3 regions of the Actinomadura sp. NPDC049753 genome follow, and region 1 is predicted to be linked to each of the others. Evidence: riboswitches for the same ligand, from Rfam matches in the RefSeq annotation. Region 1 holds a riboswitch; each other region holds the start of a gene.
What was found. A riboswitch is a leader RNA that binds a small molecule or an ion and turns the genes downstream of it on or off. The one in region 1 is predicted to bind thiamine pyrophosphate.
Positions count from the first base shown of each region.

Region 2: linked by a shared signal. The riboswitch ahead of thiC (phosphomethylpyrimidine synthase ThiC) and the one ahead of thiO (glycine oxidase ThiO) in region 1 are both predicted to bind thiamine pyrophosphate.
Region 3: linked by a shared signal. The riboswitch ahead of AB0K37_RS03825 (cytosine permease) and the one ahead of thiO (glycine oxidase ThiO) in region 1 are both predicted to bind thiamine pyrophosphate.

Region 1 is NZ_JBFARL010000215.1:148-6,456, reverse strand. It holds gene pknB (Stk1 family PASTA domain-containing Ser/Thr kinase) at 1-1,235, opposite strand, end outside; gene AB0K37_RS34950 (DMT family transporter) at 1,269-2,243, opposite strand; gene AB0K37_RS34945 (thiazole synthase) at 2,379-3,155, opposite strand; gene thiS (sulfur carrier protein ThiS) at 3,158-3,358, opposite strand; gene thiO (glycine oxidase ThiO) at 3,355-4,482, opposite strand; TPP riboswitch at 4,472-4,585, opposite strand; gene AB0K37_RS34930 (FAD-dependent oxidoreductase) at 4,691-5,926, shown strand; gene AB0K37_RS34925 (helix-turn-helix domain-containing protein) at 5,985-6,309, shown strand, end outside.
Region 2 is NZ_JBFARL010000097.1:6,565-12,873, reverse strand. It holds gene AB0K37_RS23855 (NAD(P)H-binding protein) at 1-161, shown strand, start outside; gene AB0K37_RS23850 (anthrone oxygenase family protein) at 179-682, shown strand; gene AB0K37_RS23845 (metallophosphoesterase) at 834-1,670, shown strand; gene AB0K37_RS23840 (TetR/AcrR family transcriptional regulator) at 1,678-2,259, opposite strand; gene thiC (phosphomethylpyrimidine synthase ThiC) at 2,469-4,235, opposite strand; TPP riboswitch at 4,231-4,344, opposite strand; gene AB0K37_RS23830 (hypothetical protein) at 4,394-5,398, opposite strand; gene AB0K37_RS23825 (sensor histidine kinase) at 5,588-6,309, shown strand, end outside.
Region 3 is NZ_JBFARL010000007.1:73,168-79,476, reverse strand. It holds gene AB0K37_RS03850 (hypothetical protein) at 1-958, opposite strand, end outside; gene AB0K37_RS03845 (heavy-metal-associated domain-containing protein) at 1,024-1,230, opposite strand; gene AB0K37_RS03840 (DNA-formamidopyrimidine glycosylase family protein) at 1,429-2,292, shown strand; gene AB0K37_RS03835 (SSI family serine proteinase inhibitor) at 2,416-2,721, opposite strand; gene AB0K37_RS03830 (rhodanese-like domain-containing protein) at 2,925-3,260, shown strand; TPP riboswitch at 3,355-3,471, shown strand; gene AB0K37_RS03825 (cytosine permease) at 3,466-4,812, shown strand; gene AB0K37_RS03820 (PAS domain-containing protein) at 4,877-6,309, shown strand, end outside.

The sequences.
Region 1 (6,309 bases):
GGCGGGTCGGACTTGGCGACGCCGCCCTTGTGGACGCGGTCGCTGTAGACCGCCTTGGCGGTGCGCACGTCCATGCCGTCGGACTCCAGCTGGTCGCGGGCCTCGGCGACCTTCATCCCGATGATCGAGGAAGGGACGTGCTCGTACTGGCCGGACGTCTGGTACCACACGGCCCAGCCGAGGACGACCGCCGCGACCAGGCCGATGGCGATCATGACGTAGCGGCCGGTCAGCGCGCCGAGGGCGCGGTCGGTCCTCGTGGGGCGGACGCCGTGCTGGGGGGCCAGGGTCTCGGCGTCCATGACGGCGGTGCGGCCGTGGTCGGGCGGCGTCTCCAGGACGCTCGTCGCGTTGCGGGACGCCTCCTCGACGCGGCGGTCGAAGTCGCGGGGGAGGCCGCCGAACACCTCGGCGACCTCGGCCAGGTACTGGTTCGCGTCCTGCGGGCGGCGCGCCGGGTCGTGGCTCGTGGCGTCGGTGACGAGGGCGTCCACCCGCGGGGGGATGCCGGGGACGACGCTGGAGGGCGGCGGCACCGTCTCGTTCACGTGCTTGTAGGCGACGGCGAGGGGCGTGTCGCCCTGGTGGGGGAGCCGGCCGGTGATCAGCTCGAACAGCATGATCCCGGCGGCGTAGACGTCGGAGCGGAAGTCGGCGTTGCCGGACAGCACCTGCTCGGGCGCCAGGTAGCCGACCGTCCCGATGATCATGCCGGTCTTGGTCATCTTGCTGGCGGTCTCGGCCCGCGCGAGGCCGAAGTCGGCGACCTTGACCTGGCCGTCCTCGGTGATCAGCACGTTCTCGGGCTTGACGTCGCGGTGCACGAGCCCGGCCCGGTGCGCGGCGCCTAGCGCCGCCAGCACCGGCTGCATGATCTCCAGAGCGGCGCGGGGGCCGAGCCGGCCGAGCGAGTTCAGCGCGTCGCGCAGGGTGCGGCCGGCGACGTACTCCATCACCAGGAAGGCGTGCTCGCCGTCGGTGCGCTGGTCGTAGACGGCGACGACGTTCGGGTGGGACAGCGCCGCGGCGGCCTTGGCCTCGCCGATGAAGCGGGCGACGAAGTCCTCGTCCGAGGCGAGTCCGGCGTGCATCACCTTGATCGCGATGACGCGGTCGAGCCTGAGGTCGCGCGCGAGGTAGACCGTGGCCATGCCGCCGCGCGCGATGCGGGACTCAATGCGGTACCGCCCGTCGAGCACCCGCCCGACGAGTGGGTCAGCAACCGTCGCGTCCATCGGTGCGAGTTTACGGGCGATTCCGCGTGGTTCTCATCCGTCGCGAGTATGAGCATCGATGAGCCCGGAGGGTGACTCCTCCGGGGCGCCCGGTTCGGGAGTGACGGGCGGGACGCGGCGGCGCAGCGACCGCGTGCTGCGGGAGACGGCCACGCCGGCGAGGCACAGCAGCCCGCCGGCGAGGGTGACCGGGCCGGGGACCTCGTCGAGGAACAGCCACGACATCCCCACCACGAGGGCGGGCGCGGCGTAGGTGGTGGCGCCCATCTTCCCGGCGGTCGTGCGGGCGAGGGCGTATCCCCAGGTCGTGAAGGCGACCGCGGTCGGGAAAACGCCCAGGTAGACCATGTTGAGGGTGGCGCCCGCGGGGGCGTGCGCGGCCTGCGAGACGAGCTGCCCGGAGAACGGCAGGCAGGCGACCGTGCCGATCGCGCAGGCGAACGTGGTGAACTGCAGCGCCGACGCGTGCCGGAGCGCGGGCTTCTGGGCGACGACGCCCGCCGCGTAGGTGACGGCGGCGGCCAGGCAGAGCAGCACCCCGCCGACGGACGCGCGGCCGTCGCCGGACATCGACAGCCCGACGACGGCGGCGCCGGTGAACGACACGGCCATGCCGAGCAGCAGCCGGGGCGACAGCCCCTCCTTCAGCAGCCAGCCGCCGAGGAGCGCGATGAGGATCGGCCCGATGTTGACGACGAGGGCGGCGGTGCCCGCGTCCACCAGCTGCTCGCCCCAGTTCAGGACGACCATGTAGGCGCCGAACCACAGAAGGCCGGCGGTGGCGATGCCGGGCCAGGCGGCCTTGGGAGGCAGGCCCTCGCGCCGGACGAGCCAGATCGCCCCCAGCACGACCGTCCCGGACAGGAGGCGGCCGAGGGCGAGGGCGCCGGGGCTGTACTCGTCGCCCGCGCTTCGGATGGCGACGAAGGCCGAGGCCCAGAAGACCACCGTGACCGTCGCCGCCGCCACCGCGAGCTTGTTCGCGCGCGCACCGCTGTTTTGCTGCATGTCACGCACCTTATGGAGGGGACGCTTCCATCGACACCGAAGCGATGTGTGCGGTTGCGCCCCGGTGTGTCCAGTGTGGTGGCGCGAGACTGTTCAGGTCCAGCGAATATTTCTACATGTATGGCTTTAGTGTCGCTACGAAGTCGCGAGCCCGTCGAACGGGGAGGACGCCTGGGCGTAGCGGCGCTTGGGGATGCGCCCCGCGAGCCGCGCGAGCCGCCCGCCCTCGACCGCGTGCCGCATCGCGGCGGCCATCCGCGCCGGCGACTGCGCGCGGGTGACGGCCGTCGCGAGGAGCACGGCGTCGCAGCCGAGCTCCATGGCGAGGGCCGCGTCCGACGCCGTGCCGAGCCCCGCGTCGAGGATCACCGGGACGGTCGCGCGCTCCACGATCAGCTCGATGTTGTGCGGGTTGCGGATGCCGAGCCCCGACCCGATCGGCGAGCCGAGCGGCATCACGGCCGCGCAGCCGATCTGCTCCAGCCGGTGCGCCAGGACCGGGTCGTCGCTGGTGTAGGGCAGGACGACGAAGCCGTCGTCGACGAGCTGCTCGGCGGCCTCGACCAGTTCGATCGGGTCGGGCAGCAGCGTGCGCTCGTCGGCGATCACCTCCAGCTTGACCCAGTTCGTCCCGAGCGCCTCCCGGGCGAGCTTGGCGGTCAGGACGGCCTCGCCCGCGGTGAAGCAGCCGGCGGTGTTCGGCAGCACCCGGATGCCGCACTCGGTCAGCACGTCCAGCACCGAGCCGCGCGCGGACGGGTCCACCCTGCGCATCGCGACCGTGGTGAGCTCCGTCCCGGACGCGGTCAGCGCCTCGCGCAGCACCGCCATGCTCGGGGCCCCGCCCGTTCCCATGATCAGCCGCGAGCCCAGCTCCTCGCCCGCGATGACCAGTCCGTCGGTGTCGTTCATCCTCATCCTCCCTGGACCGCGGTCAGCACCTCGATGCGGTCGGCGTCCCGCAGGGGCGTGGCCGCCCACTCCGCGCGCCGGACGACCTCGTCGTTCAGCGCCGCGGCCACGCCCGTCGCGGCCGCGGTGACGGACGCGACGACCTCGGCCACGCTCGCGCCGTCGGGCAGCTCGCGCGGCTCACCGTTGACGATCACCTTCATGCGCTCACCTCGGGGGAGAAGCGGTCGGGGGCGAACGGCCCGGCGACCTCGGGGACGGGCCCGTCCAGCAGCATCGCGGACAGGATGTCGGCGCTCACGGGCGTGAGCAGGATGCCGTTGCGGAAGTGCCCGGTGCCCACCAGCAGACCGGGCAGCGCGGTCGGGCCCATCACGGGCGCGTTGTCGGGGGAGCCGGGCCGCAGCCCGGCGGTTACCTCGGCGAACTCCAGCTCGGTGATGCCGGGGAGCAGCTCGCGGGCGTCGCGCAGCAGCTCCCACAGCCCGCCGGCGGTGACCCGCGTGTCGAAGCCCAGCTCCTCCTGGGTGGCGCCGACCACGATCTCTCCGTCGGCACGTGGCACCAGGTAGACCGACGATCCCCGGACGAGGCCGCGGGTCGACCGCCGCAGGAACGGCGCGCGGGTGCGCAGCCGGATCACCTGGCCCTTGACCGGGCGGACGGGTGGAACGGTCCCGGGAGGCAGGCCGCCGAGGTCGCCCGACCACGGCCCGGCGGCCAGCAGCACCCGGTCCGCGGGGATCACCGTGCCGTCGTCCAGGCCCACGCCGGCGGCGGCGTCGTTCTCGACGACGACCCGCTCCGCCCGCCGCCGGACAAGCCGGACCCCCAGCCGGTCGCACGCCGCCAGCAGCGCAGGGGCGAGCCTGCGGGGGTCGACCGAGCCGTCCTCGGGGGCGAGCAGGCCGCCGCGCACGCCGGGCGCGAGCATCGGCTCCAGCCGCCGGCACTCGCGGCCGGTGAGCGCCTCGGCGGGGATGCCCAGGCTCTCCTGGAACCGGCGCAGGTCGTCCAGGTGCCGCAGGTCGTCGGAGTCGAACGCGACCTCGATGATCCCGTCGGTGCGGTACCCGGTGTCGAGGCCGGTCAGCTCCTCCAGTTCGGCGACGAACGCGCCGTACCGGTCGCGGGAGGCGAGGCCGAGCCGCAGCAGCGGCTCCTCGCCGTAGGTCAGCTCGCTGACCGGGGTGAGCATGCCCGCCGCCACGGCGGAGGCCCCGGAGGCGGGCGCGGGGTCGACCAGGGTGACGGCGGCGCCGCCGGCGGCGGTCCGCCAGGCGGTGGCCAGGCCGATCACCCCGGCGCCGATGATGACGATCTGCATGCGCGCTCCCTTCGCCGGCATGATCCGGATCAGGTCGTGGCGGTCGGCGGCCCGTTCAGCCGCCCTCTCAGCCCGGTCGCACCGGACTCCCGCGCTCTGTGCTGTTCTGCTGTGCCGTTCCGCTGCCCCCACCTTACGACCTCGGCGAACCGGGCGACTGCCTGGACACCTGTCCATCCGCGGATCGCCGCCCGTTAGGGTGACCTTCATGGAGAGGGTCATCGTCGTGGGTGGCGGGCTGGCCGGCGTGCGCGCCGTCGAGGCCCTGCGGAGCAAGGGGTACGAGGGCGCGCTGACCCTCGTGTCGGCGGAGCGGCACCGGCCCTACGACCGGCCGCCGCTGTCGAAGGCCGTCCTCGCGGGCGAGTCCGACGACACGACCGTCGACGCCGACTGGGACGCGCTGCGCTGCGAGCTGCTGCTCGGCGAGCGCGCCACCGGCCTGCGGCTGGACGGGCCCGGACGCGGCGGCACGGTGGCGTCCACGGCGGGCGACCTGCCCTTCGACGGGCTCGTGATCGCGACCGGCGCCGCCCCGATCACGCTGCCCGGGGAGGGGCGGCAGCACGTGCTGCGCACCATCGACGAGGCCCGCGACCTGCGCGCCCGGCTCACCGCGGGCGCCCGCATCGTGATCGTCGGCGCGGGCTGGATCGGCGCCGAGGTCGCCACCGCCGCGGCCCGCCGGGGCTGCGCGGTCACCGTCGTGGAGGCGGCCGACACCCCGCTGGCGGGCGCGATCGGGCCCGAGGTCGGCGCGCTCACCGCCCCCTGGTACGCGGAGGCCGGCGTCGAGCTGCGGACCGGGGTCAAGGTCGCGGAGGTGCGCGACGGCGGCCTCGTCCTCGCCGGGGGAGGCCGCGTCGACGCCGACGAGGTGGTCGTCGGCGTCGGGGTCCGGCCCGTCCTGTCGTGGCTGGAGGGCTCCGGGCTGCTGCTGGAGCGCGGTGTCGTCACCGACGGCTCGTTCCGGACCTACATGGGAGAGGAGGCCCCGGGCGCGCTGCGCCCGGACGTCGTGGCGGTCGGCGACTGCGCCGCCTGGTGGTCGCACCGCTACGGGCGCAGGCTCCTCGTCGAGCACTGGGACACCGCGCTGAACGCCCCGGAGGTCGCCGCCGCGGCCCTCCTCGGGCAGGACGCCGTGTACGACGCCGCCCCGTACTTCTGGTCGGAGCAGTTCGGGCGCATGGTCCAGTACGCGGGCGACCACTCCGCGTCCGAACGGCTCGTGCGCAGGGGCGACCCGTCCGATTCCAGATGGGCGGTGGCGTGGCTGACCGGAGACCGCCTCGACGCGATCCTCACCGTCGGCCGGCCCCGCGACCTGGTGCAGGCGAGGCGCGTGATCGCCGCGGGGACGCCGGTGGATCCGGAGGCGATCGCCGACCCGGACGTCCCCGTGCGGCAGGCTGTTCGCGCAGAGCGATCAGAGGGGACGTAACGGCTGCGCAGCGGGTTTGAGTCTTCCGAAGGCGTGGTAGCAAGGGGGCGTGACGCAGATGCACGCAACCGTTGACAGCGCACTGGACCCCCGCACCGACGCCCTGGCCGGCGAGTGGCTCACCCTCCGGGAGACCGCCGACAGGCTGGGGATCAAGCCCAACCGGATCAAGCAGCTCATCCACGAGCACCGCATTCTCGCGGTGCGCCGGGGCGGGGAGCCGATGGTGCCCGCGGCCTTCATCAAGGACGGCCAGGTCATCAAGGGACTGCCCGGCACGCTGACCCTCCTGTCGGACGCCGGCTTCGACGACGCCGAGACCATCCGGTGGCTGTTCACGGCCGACGACACGCTGCCGGGAACGCCCGTGGACGCGCTCACCG
Region 2 (6,309 bases), on a different contig from region 1:
CCGAGGAGGTCGTCGCCCTGCTGACCTACCTGTTCACGACCGTGCTGGACGGGCGCAACGCCCGGCCCGCCGACGGCGTCGAGCGGGCCCTCGGCCGCCCGCCGCGCGACTTCTCCGAGTACGCGCGCGAAGCCGCCGCCAGCGGCATCTGGAACCACTGACCCGAGGACCGGACGACATGAAATTCTCTCTCGCGGGCGTCTCGGCGACCCTCTCCATCATCATGGCGGCCGGGATGGCCGGAACCTTCTTCGGCTTCTCCACCGGCGTCATGCCCGGACTGAACGCGGCGCGGCCCGCGTCGGCGATCGACGCGATGCAGGGCATCAACCAGAGGATCCAGAACCCGATCTTCGTGGCGATGTTCCTCCTGGTCCCGGTGCTGGCGGCGGCGGCGGGGGTGCTGCTGCTCACCCTGGACCAGAAGTCGGCGGCCCTGCTCTTCTTCGCCGCGGCGGGCCTGTACTTCGCGGGCGCGCTCCTCCCGAGCTTCGCGGTCAACATCCCGATGAACAACGTCCTGGACGGTGTCGCGATCCCGAAGGACGCGGCCGAGGCGGCGAAGATCTGGTCGGACTACTCCGGCCGCTGGACGGCGTGGAACACCGTCCGCGCCGTGTTCAGCTGGGCGAGCCTCCTCGCCATGAGCCTGGCCGTGTACGTCTGGGGCAAGAACAACTGATCTGGCGGACCGGCGGGGTCCGTGCTCCGGCAAGGAGCACGGATCCCGTTTCCATGCCCACGCTGCGCCCTCACTCGCATGGAAATGAGAGTGGGGGCGTAGATGTCCGCGGAGGCGCGGTCCGCGCGGGCCCGGGGCTTACCATCGCTGGATGGGCGGCGTCTACGCGATCAGTGACCTGCACGTGGGGTTCCCGGAGAACCGCGCGTTCGTCGAGGGCCTGCGGCCCGCGTCCGAGGACGACTGGCTGATCGTGGCGGGCGACGTCGGCGAGCGCTTCGCCGACGTCGAGTGGACGCTGCGCACCCTCGCCGAGCGCTTCGCCGCCGTGCTGTGGGTGCCCGGCAACCACGAGCTGTGGACCGTCAAGGACGACCCCGTGCAACTGCGCGGTGAGGCCCGCTACCGCCGGCTCGTCGAGATGTGCCGCGGCCTGGGCGTGCTGACCCCCGAGGACCCCTTTCCCGTCTGGGACGGCCCGGACGGCGCCGTCACCGTGGCGCCGCTGTTCATCCTGTACGACTACACGTTCCGCCCCGACGGGACGTCCAGCAAGGAGGAGGCCCTCAAAGCCGCGCACGAGGCCGGTGTCGTGTGCACCGACGAGGTCTACCTGCACCCCGACCCGTATCCCGGGCGGGACGCCTGGTGCGACGCCAGGATCGCCTACACCGAGCAGCGCCTGTCCGCCCTGGAGCCGGGGACGCGGACCGTGCTCGTCAATCACTGGCCGCTCGTCCGCGAACCCACCCGCGTCCTCTGGTACCCCGAGTTCGCCCAGTGGTGCGGCACCGAGCGCACCGCCGACTGGCACAGCCGGTTCGGCGCGGTGTCCGTCGTCTACGGGCACCTGCACATCCCCCGGACGATCTGGACCGGCGGGGTCCCGCACATCGAGGTGTCGGTCGGCTACCCGCGCGAGTGGCGCCGGCGGGCCGATGCGCCGCGGGGCCCCCGCCGAGTCCTGCCCGTCCCCGAGACGGACTGACCGGCTTCTAGCGGGCCGCGCCGGGCGCCACGCCGCCGGCGGCGAGCGACAGCAGCCGGGCCGCGGCGTCCGGGTCCCGCTCGGCGACCGTCGCGATCGCGCCCGCGAGCCTCAGCACGTCGCCGAACGCCGCGCCGGCGGGCGCGTCCCCGCCGCGCTGCGCGCGGACGAGCAGCGCCTCGCCCGCCTCCGACATCGCCGCGCGGGAGCCGGTCGGGTCGAGCCGGGGGTCGCGCAGCGACACCATCGCCGAGGCCGCCATGCCCGGGAACGCGGTGATCTCCGAGACGAACGTCCGCAGCCAGGCCAGCAGGGCCTCGCCGGGGGACGGGGAGTCCAGCAGATCGCGGGCGGCCGAGGCCAGCCCGGCGTAGACGTCGGCGAGCAGCGCCTCCAGGAGGTCCTGCCGGGTGGGGAAGTGGCGGTAGAGCGTGCCGATGCCGACGCCCGCGAGCCGCGCGACGCCTTCGAGCGAGGCGCCCGCCCCCTGGCGCTGGAAGGTCTCCCGCGCCGCGGCGAGCAGCCGCGCGCGGTTGCGGCGAACGTCGGCCCGAACCGGGCGCGCCTTCGGCGTGTCGTCGCTGGTCACCTGGGTCGTCGATCCTTCCCGGGGATGGAACGGGCCTGCGGCGATCGGGAGGATCCGCGGCTTTGGAACGGTCCCTCAATCCTATCCGCGCCGGTGCCCCGACCTGCGCCGAGATGGCCCGAACGCGGCCGGGCCCGCCGCGCACGGGTGCACGACGGGCCCGGCCGCGATCCCGACGCCTCGCTCGGCGTCCCCGCGTCCGGCTCGGGTCAGGCGTCGGCGGGCGAGACGGGGAGGTTCAGGCGCCCGCCGCCCGCCCTGAACTCCTCGGCCTTCTCCCGCATCCCGGCGGCGAGGGCCTCCGCGTCGGCGAGGCCGCGCTCGGCCGCGAACCGCCGCACGTCCCGCGTGATCTTCATGGAGCAGAAGTGCGGCCCGCACATCGAGCAGAAGTGCGCGGTCTTGGCCGGCGCGGCCGGGAGCGTCGCGTCATGGAAGGCGCGCGCGGTGCCGGGGTCCAGGGACAGGTTGAACTGGTCCTCCCAGCGGAAGTCGAACCGCGCCTCCGACAGCGCGTCGTCCCACGCCTGCGCGCCCGGATGGCCCTTGGCGAGGTCGGCGGCGTGCGCGGCGATCTTGTATGCGATCACGCCGGCCTTGACGTCCTCGCGGTCCGGCAGCCCGAGATGCTCCTTCGGCGTGACGTAGCAGAGCATCGCGGTGCCGTGCCAGCCGATCATCGCGGCGCCGATCGCCGAGGTGATGTGGTCGTAGCCGGGCGCGATGTCGGTGGTCAGCGGGCCGAGGGTGTAGAACGGCGCGCCGTCGCACCACTCCTGCTGGAGGTCGACGTTCTCCTTGATCTTGTGCATCGGGACGTGGCCGGGGCCCTCGTTCATCACCTGGTTGCCGAACCGCGCCGCGATCCGCGTCAGCTCGCCCTGGGTGCGCAGCTCGGCGAACTGGGCCTCGTCGTTGGCGTCCGCGATGGAGCCCGGACGCAGCCCGTCCCCCAGCGACCACGTCACGTCGTAGGCGGCGAAGATCTCGCAGAGCTCCTCGAAGCGGGTGTAGAGGAAGTTCTCCTCGTGGTGCGCCAGGCACCAGGCCGCCATGATCGATCCGCCCCGCGACACGATCCCCGTCTTGCGCCGCGCCGTCAGCGGCACGTAGGACAGCAGCACCCCGGCGTGGACGGTCATGTAGTCCACGCCCTGCTCCGCCTGCTCGATCACGGTGTCGCGGAAGATCTCGTAGGTGAGCTCCGCCGGGTCGCCGCCGACCTTCTCCACCGCCTGGTACAGCGGGACGGTCCCGACCGGCACGGGCGAGTTGCGCAGGATCCACTCGCGCGTGGTGTGGATGTCGCGGCCCGTCGACAGGTCCATGATCGTGTCGGCGCCCCAGCGGGTCGCCCACGTCATCTTCTCGACCTCGTCCTCGATCGAGGACGCGACGGCCGAGTTGCCGATGTTGGCGTTGACCTTGACCAGGAAGTCCCGCCCGATGACCATCGGCTCGATCTCGGGATGGTTGACGTTGGCGGGCAGCACCGCGCGCCCGGCCGCCAGCGCGTCCCGGACGACCTCCGGCGCCACGCCCTCGCGCAGCGCGGCGAACTCCATCTCCGGCGTGATCTCCCCGCGCCGCGCGTAGGCGCGCTGCGTCACCGCGCCGCCGGTGGCGCGCCGCGGCCGCCGCGGCAGGGCGCCCTCGCCGTCGGCCTGGGGAAGTCGGCCGCCCGCGCCCAGGGGGACGCCGGACGGCGACGACCGGCGCCCGTCGTCCTCGGGGCGCGCGGCCCGCCCCTCGTAGGGGGCGGTGTCGCCGCGCTCGGCGATCCAGGCCTCCCGCAGCGGCGGCAGCCCCCGGCGCACGTCGGTCTGGTGCTCGGGATCGGTGTACGGCCCGGACGTGTCGTACAGGACGACGACGTCGCCGTTGGTCAGCGGCACCTCCCGCATCGGGACCCGGATCTCCGGGCGCGAGCCCTGGAGGTAGGTCTTGCGGGCAGCTGGAACCACAGGTTCGGTCATGACGACTCGATCTCTCCCTACGCCGGCATTACCCGGTCAGGTTCATGCGGTCAGCGGCCGTCCCAGCCGCTATCTCAGCCCGGTTCGCCGGGCCCCCGCGATCTGTCGCCACGACGTTAACCCGGACGGCCCCGGTTGCCGCAACCGCCGCCCATGGGCTAGAACGCGCCCGCGCGGAGGTCCCGCGCGGGGATCGCGACGGGCAGGGCCAGGGCCAGGCTGCGGAGGGGGTCCGGGGCGGACGGCGACCGCTCCAGCTCGACTCCGGCCTCGGCGCCGCCGCCGATGCGCAGCGTGGCCGAGCGGCGGCCGTCGACGCCGGTGACGACCAGGCCGTCCCCGGTCGCGCGGGTGGTGCCGAGGAGCGTCCCGCGAGCGGTGTGGAAGGACGGCTCCCGCAGGCCGCGCACGAATCCGAGAGGGCGGCCGTCCGCGTCGAGGACGCGCACGCGGTCGCGGCCCGGCAGCCGGGACGGGCCCCGGACCACCAGCAGCGCGGCGGTGTGGGGGTCGCGCAGCACGGTGGTCCGCCTGCCGCGCCCCCGGCAGGCCACGGCGAGGACCGCGCCTCCGCGCCGGTCGCGGTACCGGCCCGCGCCGTCCACGACGATGTGGCGGGCCCCGGCCAGGGCGCCGGCCGCCGGCGGGGGAACCTCCCGGCCCTCGTCGTCGACGACCCGCCAGGCGGCGCCCAGGCGGTCCGCGGTCGCGGTCCGGACGGCCGGGAGCCATCCGGACGGGAGCGACCCGCCCCTGAGCAGGGTCACCGCGTTCCCGTCGACCTCGGCGACGGCCTCGACGCCGGGCGCCCGCTCCGGGTCGAGCCAGAGCGTCCACACCGGGTCGTCGACGGGCCACCTGATCCCGACCGCCTCCACGGCTCCGGCCGGGACGGCCGCCTCCCGCCCGCCGCGGCGGAGGGTCACGCCCTGCTCGCCGATGGTCACGATGAGGCGGGTCCAGTGGAGCCGGACGGCCCAGATGAGGGCGGCCAGGGCGGCGAGAAGGCAGCCGCCGCCGCAGATCAGCAGGATCCGGCGGGCACTGTCCGCGTCGGGCGGCCCGGCGCCGGAGCGGGCCGCGAGCACGAGGGCCGCGCCGGCCGCCGGCGCGGCGGCCAGGACGCGGAGCGGCCATCGGTAGGCCCGCGCGCCGAGGGTCATCCGGAGCCCGGACGCGGGGGCGGGAGGCGGGGGGACAGCAGGCGGGGGGACGGACAACTGTCGGCCCTTCGTGACGGGGTCTGCAGAACTATAGGGCGGGCCTCCGGCCGCGCAGGGGCCGCCGAAAGGATCATTCCTGCGGGCGCGGGCCGCCGCGCGAAGATCGCGTGAGTGGGGGAGAATGGGCGCGTGCTGACGGTGCCCCGGGTCGAGGTGACGGTGAAGGACGCCCTGGCGGCGTCGGCGCTGGCGGGAGCGGCGGCCGCCGCCGCGGTGCTGTGGCCCGGCGTGCGGGGGCTGGACGCGCCGGGCGCGGCGCTGCTGGTGGCCGCGCACGTCCCCCTCGCGGTGATCCGGCGGTGGCCGACCCCCGGCCTGCTGGCACTGGTGGTCCTGGTGCTGCCCTACCACCTGGCGCAGTACCAGCACCACGCGCTGGTGCCCGCCGAGGTGGTCGCGCTGTTCGCCTACGCGGTGCTCGGGCGCCGGGTGCGCATCGTCCTCGGCGTCGTCGGGTTCCTGCTCGCCGTCTGCGTGGTCGGCGCGGCGATGCGGGCGGGCGGCGGATCCCTGCGCGAGCAGATCGCCGTCATCGAGGCCGTGGTGTCGGTCGTCATCGCCGTCCAGGTGTGGCGGGTGCACCGGGCGCGGCTCGCGACGATCACCGAGCGGGCCGAGCGGGCCGAGCGCACCCGGGAGGAGGAGGCGCGCCGGCGGGTCGCCGAGGAGCGCCTGCGGATCGCCCGCGACCTGCACGACCTGCTCGCGCACAGCATCACCCTGATCGGCGTGCGGGCGGGCGCCGCGGCCCACCTGGTGCGCGGGGACCGGCCGCTCGACCGGGAGGAGCTGGCCGACGCGCTCGCCTCCATCGCCTCGACGTGCCGGGACGCGCGGATCGAACTGCGCGG
Region 3 (6,309 bases), on a different contig from region 1:
TGTGGGGCTGGTCGTCGTGGCCCGGTTCGGGCTCTTCGCCCTTTTCCTGGACGGGGACGTTCCCGGCGTGCACCGTGAACTCGGCCGTGCGGACCTTGCCGTCGTGCTTGAAGTCCAGGTACAGGCGGTACGCGCCGGAGCTGGGCGCCTCGGCGAAGAACGTGATCCCGGGGCCGGGCTCGGTCTCGCCGTCGCCGGGCTCCCCGTCCGGGTGGACGTGGAGGTAGGCCAGGTCGCCCTGCCGCAGCGCGACGAGGTGCCCGTACGCCTCAAGGTACGGCTCCAGGTCGGTGACCGGCCTGCCGTCCTTGCTCACGCTGAGGGTCAGCTCGGTCGACTTTCCGGGAGTGAGGCCCCCGGTGAGCCGCACCTCGTAGCCGTCCACCTTCGCGACCTGCTCGGGTTCGGGCAGCGGCGCGGGCTTCAGGTCGCCGGGGACGAACACGTCCGTGCCGAGCGTGAGCTGCCGCTTCGCGCCGTCCGGCTGGATGTCGGTGAAGAACCGGTACACGCCGGGCTTGGCCAGCGTGATCGGGACGGTCCAGACGCCGCCCCCGGCCTCGGTCGGGTGCAGGTGCTGGAAGCCGGACAGGTCGCGCCGCGCCACGATCAGGTGCAGGCGCTTGCCGTGCAGCGGCTTGAACCCGGTGACGGGCTTGCCGTCCGGCCCGTTGATCGTGAACCGGAAGTCCGTCTTCTCGCCGGCGCTGAGGACGGTCTGCTGCGGGGCCAGCGTGAAGCCGTCCTCCGACACCTGGAGGCCGCCCGGCGCGTGGGACGCCGCGGTCTCGTGGCCTCCGCCGCCGTGCCCGCCGCCGTGCCCGCCTCCGCCGTTCTCATGGGACGCCATCTTCGCCGTTCCTCCGACAGGGCCGACGATCTTGCCGACGCTCGCGGCGCCGCCGAAGACCACCGCCAGGCCCACTGCGTAGGCCCCCAGCCTGGTCGCGCTGTTCATGCCGTTTCACTCCGCTCGGTGTTGCGAGGGACGCACCCCGCCCGCGGGGGCGAGGCGCGGTCCGCTCAGGAGGTCAGCTGGTATCCGGCCTCCTCGACGGCGTCCTTGACCCGGGCGTCGTCGAGGGGGGTCTCGCTCGTGACGGTGACCTTGCCGGTCTGGAGGTCGACGTCCACGCCGGTCACACCGGCGATCTGCTCGACCTCCTCGGTCACCGAGCTCACGCAGTGGCCGCAGGTCATTCCGCTGACGGTGTAGGTGGCGGTGCTCATCGTCTTCTCCCTCGGTCTTTTACCCCTGGGGGGTATCTCGTGGGCCTCATGCTGCCATAACCGGACACCTCTGACAACCCCTGGGGGGTATGGGTGATTCCGAGATCCGGGTCACATCACCCCCAGGGTTTTCCACAGGCGTCCACAGGGCTGTGGACGGACGTTCCGGCGGCGCGGCTCGTCGCGGATACTGAAGCCATGCCTGAGCTACCTGAGGTGGAGGCGCTGGCGGGGTTCCTGCGGGAGCGCGCGGTCGGCCATGCCGTCGCCCGCGTCGATGTTCTCGCCATCTCCGCGCTGAAGACCTACGACCCGCCGGTGACCGCGCTCGGCGGGCTGACCGTCACCGGCGCGGCCCGGCACGGCAAGTTCCTCGACCTCGACGTCGACGGGCTGCACCTCGTCGTCCATCTCGCCCGCGCCGGCTGGCTGCGCTGGCGCGACGAGATCCCGGCCAGGCCCGTCCGGCCCGGAGGCAAGAACCCGCTCGCCCTGCGCGTGCACCTGGACGACGGCTCGGGCTTCGACCTCACCGAGGCCGGCACCAAGAAGGGCCTCGCCGTCTACGTCGTCCGCGACCCCGACGACGTGCCCGGCGTGGCGTCCCTCGGACCCGACCCGCTGGACGAGTCGTTCACCGCCGCGGCCCTCGCCGGGATCGTCAACGGCAAGCGCAGCCAGATCAAGGGGCTGCTGCGCGACCAGAAGGTGATCGCCGGTATCGGCAACGCCTACTCCGACGAGGTGCTGCACGTCGCCAGGATGTCCCCGTTCAAGATCGCGTCTTCGCTGACCGAGGAGGACGTCGCCGTCCTGCACGAGGCGATCGTCACCACGCTGCGGGACGCGGTGGAGCGCTCGCGCGGCCTCGAGGCCCAGGACCTCAAGGGCGAGAAGAAGACGGGCCTGCGGGTGCACGGGCGCGCGGGCGAGAAATGCCCGGTGTGCGGGGACACGGTCCGCGAGGTGTCGTTCGCCGACTCGGCGCTCCAGTACTGCCCCACCTGCCAGACGGGCGGCAAGCCGCTCGCCGACCGCCGCATGTCCCGCCTCCTCAAGTAGCGGGCCGCGGGCGCCGTGAGACGGGCCAGGCCCCGGCGGGTGCCGGGGCCTGGCGACCGGAGTCGGGGACGGAGCCGGAACGGGGATGGCTCGTCCGGACGGATCGAAGGGTTCGGGACGGGGTCAGCGGACCTTCGGGACGTTCCCGAAGACCGGGCCGATCTGGCTCCAGCGGTGCAGCTGGCAGCCGTCATCGCGGGTGAACGTGGTGTCGATCGGCTTGCCCTGCCAGGTGCCCTTGACCGTGGCGATCTCCGGACCGCCGTAGATCTCGGTGCACATCTGGTCCTTGGGGACGGGTGCGAAGGGATCCTTGACCTTGGTGAGCGCCGCGCAGGCGCCGGCCGCCTCGGGATGGTCGCCGCCCGGCGGGGCGCAGGTCAGCCTCCAGGTCTTGGCGGGCGCCTCCTTGGAGGCCTTCACCCGCACGGTGAGCGTGTCCGCCGGTGAGCCGGACGGCTGCACGGACGTCGTGCCCGAAGGCGCTCCGGCGGAGTTTCCGTTTGCCTGTTCGTCGCCGCAGGCGGCCGTGGACAGGAGCAAGGCCAGCCCGGGCGCTGCGAAAAGGAGCGTCCGATACCGCATGCGTGATTCGACGCAGGGGGGCTTCGCGCGGTTCCATGGGGGGTGTGATGAATTTCGGGGAAGACGTGCCGGCCGTGGTCGCCGCGGATGTTCCGCAGGACGGCTACCTGCTGGACGTCCGGGAGCAGGACGAGTGGGACGCGGGCCACGCGCCCGCGGCGGTCCACATCCCCATGCGCCATCTCGGCGACCGCGCCGGCGAGATCCCCCGTGACCGGGAGGTCTACGTGATCTGCCGGTCCGGGGCGCGGTCCGCGCAGGTCACGTCCGCGCTGAACCAGGCGGGGTGGCTGGCGAGGAACGTCGGCGACGGCATGCACGGGTGGGCCGAGGCGGGCCGGCCGATGGAGGGCGCGGGGGACGGTCCGCCGTACGTCGCTTGATATGAATGATTCCGCGGTGATCTGAAGGATTTCGCGTGATCTGACCCGGATGCCCTCTTCTGAGGCGTGACGGGCGGTTGTACGATCGGGCCTGACCGATAACCGCGGGAGCTCGGGCCACAGCCGGGCTGAGAGGGCGGCCTCCAGGGCGTCGCCGACCGCATGAACCTGTCCGGGTAATGCCGGCGTAGGGAGTGTGTGTCCCGTGACGTCCGACGTCGAAAAGCGCCCTCAGGACGAGCGCGCCCCCGACGAGGTCCCCTTCACCCTCGACGAACCGGCCCCCAAGGTCCTCGGATTCTGGGACCAGAGCGCCTTCTGGGGGAACCTCGGCGTCAGCCTCCTGGCCTTCTCCGGCGCCTACACCGTCCTCGCGCCGGACGCCGACGGCCGGCCGACGATCTCGATCATGGCGGGCATCGTCGCGATGGCCGTCGGGACGGCCCTCGGCGGGCTGATGCTCGGCCTGGCCGCCGTGCCCGGCGCGCGGACCGGCCAGCCCGCGATGGTGCTGCTGCGCGGCCTGTTCGGCGCGAAGCTGTCGTACGCGCCGACCGTCCTCAACATCGCCCAGCTCGTCGGGTGGGGGACGTTCGAGCTGATCGTCATCGCCGACGCCGCCCGCGAGCTGTGGGACGGCGTTCCGCGCTGGGGCTACGTGGTCGCCGCGGGCGCGATCACGACCGTGCTGACCGTCTGGCCGCTCGGCTCGGTGCGGTTGCTGCGCCGTTATGTGACCGTCGCGGTGGCGATCGCGCTCGTGTACTTCTACGTCCAGCTCGTCCGGGAGCCGCTGCCCGACCTGACGCAGGGCTCGTGGGGCGGGTTCTGGCTCGGCGCGGACGCCGCGCTGGCCGTGTCGATCTCCTGGGTCCCGGTCGCCGCCGACTACACCCGGCACGCGCGCACCGAGCGCGGGGCCTTCGGCGCCGCGGCCGTCGGCTACTCCGTCACGCAGATCGTCGCCTACGTCCTCGGGCTGCTCGCGCTGGCGCTGGTCGCGGGCGACTCGGGCAGGATCTTCGACCCGTTCCTGGGCGTCTCGCTGGGCGTGCTGTTCTTCGCCGTGTTCGTGCTGCGGGAGGCCGACCAGTCGTTCGCCGACACCTACTCCACGGCGGTGTCGATCCAGAACCTGTTCCCCCGGGCCGACCGCCGGGTGCTGAGCGTCGCACTCGGCGCCGGCATCACCGTGCTCGCGCTGGTCCTGGACATCGGCGACTACGCGGGCTTCCTGTCGCTGATCGGATCGGTGTTCGTGCCGATGCTCGGCGTCCTCGCCGCCGACTTCTTCCTCGGCCGCCGCCGGGCGGGCGGCTGGGACGTCTCGCGGACCGCGCCGTCCCGCTGGGGCATGATCGCGGCATGGGCGATCGGGTTCGTCGTCTACCAGCTCGTCAACCCGGGCACGGTCGCCCGCTGGACCGCGTTCTGGTCGGACGTGCGGGACGCGCTCCACTTCACGCCGCAGACGTGGATGAGCGCCTCGCTGCTGTCGTTCCTGGTGGCGGGGGTCGCGGCCCTGCTCATCGGTAGGCTTACCAGACGGTAAGGTTTGGGTCGAAAGCAAGTTTCGGCGCAAGTTGCCCGGCGCCATGCCGGAGTGCGGTGGCACGATGACAGACGTGTATCAGCACGTGCACGATCCGATCGCGCGGGCCGTCATCGAGAGCGCCGCCGACGCGATCGTAGCCGTGGACCAGCGGCACCGGGTCACCGTGTGGAATCCGGCGGCCGAGCGCATGTTCGGCTGGAGCGCCGAGGAGATGCTCGGCCGGGTCCCGCCGATCGTCCCCGACGAGCTGAAGGCCGAGCACAACGCCGTCCAGGAGCGGCTCCTCACCCGGCGCGGCGGCGAGGGCGAGAGCGACGGCGGGCAGATCTCGATCGCCACCCGCCGCTTCCACCGCGAGGGCCGGCTCATCGACGTGCGCATCGACACGAGCCTGCTGAAGGATCCGAGCGGCACGCTGCTCGGCTGGGTCGGGGTGTACCACCCGGTCGAGGACGACGAGATCGTCCAGAACCGCATGACCGAGCGGGCCCGGCTGGTCCGGCGGCTGAACGACATCGTCGCCGACCTCGGCGCCGAGCTCGACCTGGCCGTCGTGCTCGACCGGATCACCGCCGCGCTCATCGAGCTGACCGGCGCCGACGCCGGCGGATTCGTCAAGATCGAGGGCGAGCGGCTGCGGCTCGTCAGCATGTCGGGGCTGCCGGAGCGGATGCGCGGCCGGTGCGCCGAGCTGAGGCCGAGCCTGGTCGGGGAGCTGCTGCGGTCGGGCAAGACCGTCAAGCTCGCGACGGGCGAGCGGCGCCTCGGCGACCTGATCTGGTCGGAGCTGCCCGGCCTGCACACGATCGCGCTCGGCCTCTCGTACCTGCAGAACCGGCCGTACGGCGCGCTGTACGCGCTGTTCTCCGGACGCAAGATCGGGCACACCGAGCTCGAACTGCTGGAGCTGCTCGCCGGGCACGCCGGGGTCGCGGTCGGCAACGCCGTCGCCTACGCGGAGGTCGTCCGGCAGCGGGCCCACGAGCGCGCCGTCATCGACTCCAGCGCCGACGGCATCGCGGTGCTGGACCACGACCTCGTCGTCCGGCACTGGAACAACTCCGCGCACACCCTGACCGGCATCCCGCCGGAGGACGCGATCGGGCGCCCGCTGCCCTTCGACATGCCCGCGCTCGGCGAGATGCTCACGTTCCGCCTGGAGTCGGGCACGTGGCTGAACGTGCTGGCCGCCGAGATCGAGGAGACCGGCGAGCTGGTCGTCGACTTCCGCGACGTCTCGGAGGCCAAGGCGCTGGAGGAGGCCAAGGACCTGTTCCTCGCCACGACCAGCCACGAGCTGCGCACCCCGATCACGGTCGTGCAGGGGTTCGCGTCCACGCTGGTCAACCGGTGGGACGAGCTGACCGACGCCGACCGCCGCGCCGCGGTCGCCACCATCGCCGAGCGGGCCCAGTCGCTCGGGCGGCTCGTCGAGCACCTGCTGCTCGGGTCGCGCGCCGGGGCCGACGAGCTGGCCGTGACGATCGAGCCGTT